2 regions of the Paenibacillus sp. FSL R7-0331 genome follow, and region 2 is predicted to be linked to the other one. Evidence: predicted binding sites of a transcription regulator. Region 2 holds the regulator's gene; the other holds the start of a gene.
The links. The regulator CtsR, encoded in region 2, represses protease genes until heat stress. The targets are predictions, from matches to a motif close to ATGGTCAATAAAGGTCAAACA.

Region 1: the regulator CtsR is predicted to act here: its motif matches at 2,004-2,024, upstream of clpP (ATP-dependent Clp endopeptidase proteolytic subunit ClpP).

The regions. Positions count from the first base shown of each region.
Region 1 is NZ_CP009284.1:167,490-170,904, forward strand. Features, by position in the region: gene R70331_RS00845 (PdaC/SigV domain-containing protein) at 1-412, shown strand, start outside; gene R70331_RS00850 (GDSL-type esterase/lipase family protein) at 591-1,229, shown strand; gene clpP (ATP-dependent Clp endopeptidase proteolytic subunit ClpP) at 1,322-1,918, opposite strand; tRNA gene R70331_RS00860 (tRNA-Arg) at 2,111-2,185, opposite strand; gene R70331_RS00865 (sugar-binding transcriptional regulator) at 2,514-3,415, shown strand, end outside.
Region 2 is NZ_CP009284.1:6,301,722-6,305,136, reverse strand. Features, by position in the region: gene R70331_RS27610 (GNAT family N-acetyltransferase) at 112-1,284, shown strand; gene R70331_RS27605 (CtsR family transcriptional regulator) at 1,660-2,121, shown strand; gene R70331_RS27600 (protein-arginine kinase activator protein McsA) at 2,149-2,673, shown strand; gene R70331_RS27595 (protein-arginine kinase McsB) at 2,702-3,415, shown strand, end outside.

The DNA.
Region 1 (3,415 bases), 800 kb from region 2:
TGAATTCCAGGGCGGCTATGTTGTTACGTATAACAAGGACGGTGTGCTCAGCCTCGTTACAGAGCAGTACGGCTATACCGGCGGAGCTCATGGAATGACCTACCGCAATGCGTTTACCTTCTCGCTGAAGGATGGCAAGCGTCTGCTGATCGGTGACCTGCTGAAGGCCAACCCGAATTACAAAAAAGAGCTGAATGCCAAGCTGGCCAAACAGATCAAAGCAGAAGGCGGCTACCTCGGCGGCTTCACCGGGCTGAATACGGAGAAATACTTCTATTTGAAGGATGGCAAGCTTGTTGTGTTCTTCCAGCTGTATGAGTATACCGCATATGCTTCCGGCTTCCCGCAGTTTACCTTTACGTTCAAGGAGCTGCTGCCTGATGGAAGCAGCCCGTTCGCTACGCTGAAGTAAGGCAGAGACCGCATGTAAATGAAGCCGAAAGAGCCCTGGTGCTCCCGTAAGGGAACCGGGGCTCTTTGCCCTTATTTGACTCCTGCTGCGCATATTAGGACGTCCTGCCGTTACGGGGCGTCTCTCCTGTTCATAAGCTGTAGAAAGGTAACGCTCAGCAGGAGGGAGGAAGAACAGGATGAGCTATCAGTACACGGCAATCGGGGATTCGCTGACGACAGGCTTCGGTGCGCTGCCGGGGAACGGCTTTGTGCCGGTATACCGCAGAATGGCCGAGGCCCGGCTGCGGACTTCCGTCCGCCTGACGAATCTCGGCGTAAACGGCCTGACCACGGACGGGCTGGAGCAGCGGCTGAAGGGTGACTATACCTTTCGCCTGGCTGTACAGGAAGCAGATCTGATAACGATATCAATTGGCGGAAATGATCTGATTAAGGCAGCCAAGGCGGCCGGAACCCGCCCCGGTAATCTGTCTCCTCTGCTGCAGAAGGCGCTTCGCGGCTGCAAACGCAATATCAGCGATATTATGGGTACGCTGGGACAGCTCAAGGCAGGCATGAATAAGCCCTATATTATAAGGATTGTCGGATTGTATAATCCGTATCCGCAAATAGATGAGGCAACGGACTGGGTGCGGCAGTTTAACCGGTATACTTCCGGCTACAGCAGCCGGGTCTGCGGGTTTGCATCTATCTATAATGAATTTGCCGGCAATGAGCGCGGCTTATTATTTCTTGATCATATTCATCCTAACAGCAGAGGCTACCGGGTTATAGCCGGCAAGCTGGACGGTCTGGGGTATGGACGGCTGGGTTAAGGGCTAAACAGGTTTAGAAGTGAATATATCCGACTAAAAAAAGGCTGCCGGGACCCTCAAGGGTCCCGGCAGCCTTCTGTGCTGTTATGCAGTTACACGCCAGCTGGCAATGTCTTCTCGATAACTTTATCAACGATACCGTATTCAGCCGCATCAGCAGCACTCATGAAGTAATCGCGGTCTGTATCCTTCTCGATCTTCTCCAGCGGCTGGCCGGTACGCTCGGAAAGGATACGGTTCAGCTTGTCGCGCAGCTTCAGGATGCGGCGGGCGCGGATTTCGATGTCCGTTGCCTGCCCCTGAGCCCCGCCCAGCGGCTGGTGAATCATAATTTCGCTGTTCGGCAGCGCGAAGCGCTTGCCCTTCGCACCGGCGTTCAGCAGGAACGCTCCCATGGAAGCAGCCATACCCACACAGATCGTGGATACATCCGGTTTGATGTATTGCATTGTATCAAAGATAGCCATACCGGCTGTGATCGAACCGCCCGGGCTGTTGATGTACAGGTGAATGTCTTTGTCCGGGTCTTCGGCAGCCAGGAACAGCATTTGTGCGATGATGGAATTGGCTACCACGTCATTAACATCCGTTCCAAGGAAAATGATGCGGTCCTTCAGCAGGCGGGAATAGATGTCATAAGCGCGTTCGCCGCGGTTGCTCTGTTCTACTACCATAGGAATATAACTCACGTGTAAAACCTCCTTGAATGTGTTCTTCGAATGTGTTCATTTTTACTGTTACCGTATTAACCACATGATAAACAAAATCAAACAAAAAGTCAAAGAAAGTCAAACTTAGTTTTTAAAAAAAGAGCCGACAAGCGGCTCTTTGGTTAATTAACAGTAGGACTACTGCTAAATTATGTACAAATATGAAATTAATGGCGCGCCCGCCAAGAATCGAACTTGGATCTCAGGCTTCGGAGGCCTACGTCATATCCATTGGACCACGGGCGCAACAGAATTTATTATAATACATCAAACCAATAAATGCAATCATCTAAGAAGCTGTCCTTAAAAATAACTTTATATGCTGAAAAGGAAGACCCGGTTTGTCAAGGGAGAGGAGAAACCGGCTGTTTTGGGTGTCCCGGCTGAGTTGTCTATCTCTTCCACCCTTTGTCAGATGTATAAGATGAAAAGCGGTTGAGAATTATACTCTCGGATGACTTGCACTCCGCGTAATATTTGGTTAGAATATGAGTGGGACTTAAAAAGTTAACCCGGGACATTTTGAGACCACGAACAAGGGAATAGAGAAAGACGAAGTTGCAGGAGTGAAAGCATGCGCAATTTATTGGAAATCCAAAAGCAGCTTCTGCCTGATCTCATGGAAACCCTTAAGAGACGTTACACGATTCTACATCAGATTATGCTGTCCGATATTATCGGACGCAGAACACTGGCCGCGTCGCTGGATATGACCGAGCGGGTACTGCGCGCCGAGACGGATCTTCTGAAATCGCAAGGGCTCATTGAGATCGAGAGTGTCGGCATGCGCGTCAGCGATGCCGGTCGCAGAACGCTTGACCTGCTGGAGCCGATCGCCAAGAGCTTGTTCGGCCTGGACGATCTGGAAGAGAAGATCCGCTCAACGTATGATCTTAGTAAAGTTATTATTGTGCCAGGTGATTGCGAGTCATCGCCGTTCACAAAGCGTGAGCTCGGGCGTGCAGGAGCCAAGGCTTTTCTCGGTGTACTGCGCGGCGACGATACCATTGCCGTAACTGGCGGCTCTACCTTAGCTGAGATGGCCGATCAGCTGACTCTGGCTTTATCCGCTTCCTATAAGAATGCATGGGTTGTCCCTGCACGCGGAGGACTCGGAGAGAGTATGGAGATTCAGGCCAATACGATTGCATCCACCATGGCTAAGCGAATCGGTGCTAATTACCGTCTGCTGCATGTTCCTGATCTGCTCAGCGAGGAAGCTTACCAGTCGCTGGGGCATGACCTCAACATCGGGGAGATTGTACAAATCATCCGAAGATCGCGTATTATTGTTCATGGGATCGGTGATGCCCTTGAAATGACCCGCCGCCGCAAGTTGGATGAGGCTACGGTCTCGGAGATTCAGGCTGAAGGCGCGGTTGCCGAATCATTCGGTTACTATTTTAACGAAGCTGGCGAGGTTGTCCATACTATGCGTACGATCGGACTCCGGTTAGAGGATATTATCCGTACGGA
Region 2 (3,415 bases):
TGTGGATAACTAATGGGGACGCACCTGAAACCAGGCAAGATATTAGCATACTGCTACCGGGCTTGTTATACTCTCATTAAGCATAAAAATATGTTGATGAGGTGAACTGAATTGGAACTAAGGCAGCTGAGTATGGAAGAATACGAGTCAAACCTAATCCTTTCTGAATATGCTTTTCAATACAAAGTGTCCGCCGAGGACCGGATAACCGGTAAAGAAAAGTTTAAGCCGGACAGTGTGTGGGGCGTTTTTGAGGAAAGAGAGCTGAAAGCCGGGCTGACGCTGCTCCCCTTAGAGGTATATATTCAGGGAAAAGTCTATTCTATGGGCGGCATTGCCGGAGTAGCCACATGGCCGGAGAACCGCAGACAAGGGTATGTCGCTACGCTTTTAAAGCATGTTTTGCAGGTGATGAATGAGAATGGCCAGTCACTGTCGATGCTGCACCCGTTTCTGATTCCCTTTTACCGCCGGTTTGGGTGGGAAGTATATTGCGAATATAAAAAATACACAATTCCTGTTGGGAAATTTCCGGTGAAAACCGAAATAGAAGGCAATGTGCGGCGCGATGCTGCAGATGTGGACACGCTGGATCAGCTGTACAGCCGGTTTGCAGCCCGTTATAACGGAACTCTGAAGCGGAGTAAGGAATGGTGGAAGGAAACGGTACTCCGTCAAGATATGCACCACGCTGTGTTCAGCTCAGTGCAAGGCGAACCTGAAGGGTATGTGCTTTATAAACTGGAGAGCAGGGAGCTTGTTATCAACGAATTTGTTTTTTTGAATGAACAAGCGCGCCGTGGCCTCTGGACGTTCCTCGCCAATCACGATTCAATGGTCACAGGCGCTTCTCTAAGTATGGTGCCCGCTGATGATATGCTGCCGTTTCTGCTGCCGGACCCGCGGATTGCCCAGGAGAATTATCCTTATTTTATGGCACGGATTGTTAATGCTCAGACCTTTGTGGAATCATTTATGTTCAACGAACAGTCAGAAGCCCGGAAATTCACGCTGTACATTACAGATGAGCATGCCCCATGGAACGACGGAAGCTGGGCGTGGACGGTGAACACAGATGGAACAGCATCGCTCGTCCGCTCTAATGCTGCAGAAGGACAGCATGATCTGAGCTGCAGCATCGGAACGTTCACCGTCCTGTTAATGGGATATAAACGCCCTCATGAATTAGCTAAATACGGGAGCCTGACGGGCAGTCCGGAAGCTCTGAAACAGCTGGCAGCGGCGATCCCGCATGCTGATACCGCATTGTTCGACTTCTTCTGATGAACCAAAAGCTCTGCCGCGGGGCCGGCAGCGGCAGAGCTTTACTTTTACATAGGAAAAATCCTGTTGTAATAAGAATTAACCGAATACATTGGGCGGAATGAGTAAAAAATATGAGTAACCCCTTGGCATTCAGTGAGAATGTGTTATAATATGAAAAAAGTCAAAGAAAGTCAAAGTCAACGAAATTCGTTGAAGCTTTTTTTATATCTTCAAGGCTGAAATGTCTGAAGCAGAGGATACGGACCGGAAGCATGTGCCGGAGCCGGTACTGGATTCGTGCCCACCCTCTTGGGTTAATTTTCTTTAGAGGTTGCTATGGACGGATTATCAGCAAAGTTGAATACTATTGCATTAAGCACTGGAGGATGAGTGATGCGTAATATCTCTGATATTATCGAACAATATCTGAAGAATATTTTGCATGAAAGTCCCGAAGGTACGGTGGAAATCCAGCGCAATGACCTGGCGGACCAGTTCTCATGCGTGCCGTCACAGATTAATTATGTCATCAGTACACGTTTTACCTTGGAGAAGGGTTATGTGGTGGAGAGCAAGCGCGGCGGCGGAGGCTATATCCGGATTCAGCGTTTTGAGCTGCCCCAGAGTGTGGCGCTGTATGCCCATCTCAAATCTACAATAGGAAATGATATTGATCAGAATTCCGCAGAAGGGCTGATTTATCAGCTTGAGGAAGCCCGTTTCCTAAGCAAACGTGAAGCGTGTCTCATGCGCGCCGCTGTTTCCCGGGAATGCCTGACGGTTAATCTGCCGTACCGGGATGAGATTCGTGCCAAGATTATGAAGGCGATGCTAATCTCTTTGTTGGGCAAATAATGGTCATCATAAGGGAGGGACTCCGCGATGCTGTGTCAGGAATGCGGCGTCAAACCGGCAACTCTTCACTTCACTAAGATTGTGAGCGGAGAGAAGACGGAATTTCATATTTGTGAAAGCTGTGCCCGTGAAAAAGGGGAGCTGATTCCCGGAACGGCAGGAGGCTTCTCGATTCACAGCCTGTTGTCCGGATTGCTTGATCTTGAGGGGGCAGGCAAGGAGAAGACAGCAGCGACCAAGAATGTGCAGGGTCTGCACTGCGAGAATTGCGGTATGACCTATTCGCAGTTCAGCAAGCTCGGGCGCTTCGGCTGCAGCTCCTGTTATAAATATTTTGACAGCACGCTGGACCCGCTGTTCAGAAGAGTGCACGGCAGTACGGCACATGTAGGCAAGCTGCCCAAACGTGCCGGTGCACAGATTATGTGTAAGCGTCAGGTTAATGAATTAAAGCAGGAACTGCAGGAGAGCATCATCCAGGAGGAATTCGAGACTGCAGCGCAGCTCCGGGACCAAATCCGCAAACTTGAAAAAGAAATGGCACAAGAGTAAAGTCTTTCATATATAGGGGGGATACGACATGTCAAATCTCCGGTTTACCGAACAGGCGCTTAGCAACTGGATGCGCTGCGGCGGCAGCCACTCTGAAATTGTAATCAGCAGCCGTATGCGTATCGCCCGCAATCTGGAGCATCTGCCGTTTCCGCTGCTGGCTTCAGTGGAGCAGGCCGAGCAAGCGCTGGAACAGCTCGCACCTGTATTTCAGGGGGAAGCCGCTGAAGGCTTTGGCAGCTTCGAGCTGTTGCGGCTGGACGATCTTACAGAACTGGACAAAAAAGTGCTGGTGGAGAAGCATCTGATCAGCCCCAATCTCGCCAATGAATCCCGCGGAGGCGCGGTTATCCTGAATGAGGATGAATCGGTCAGCATTATGATTAATGAAGAAGACCACCTGCGCATCCAGTGTCTGTTCCCCGGCCTGCAGGTCAAGGAAGCCTGGGAAAGGGCTACAGCGATTGATGATATTTTTGAAGCCTCAGTCAATTATGCCTTTGATGACAGGAGAGGGTATCTGACCAGCTGTCCTACTAATGTAGGCACGGGCCTAAGGGCTTCAGTGATGCTGCATCTGCCCGCGCTTGTGATGACTCACCAGATTAACCGGATTTTATCGGCTGTTAACCAGGTTGGGCTCACAGTAAGAGGAATTTACGGTGAAGGCAGCGAAGCAGTAGGTAACATCTTTCAGATATCCAATCAGATCACACTGGGGCAGACCGAAAGTGAAATTATT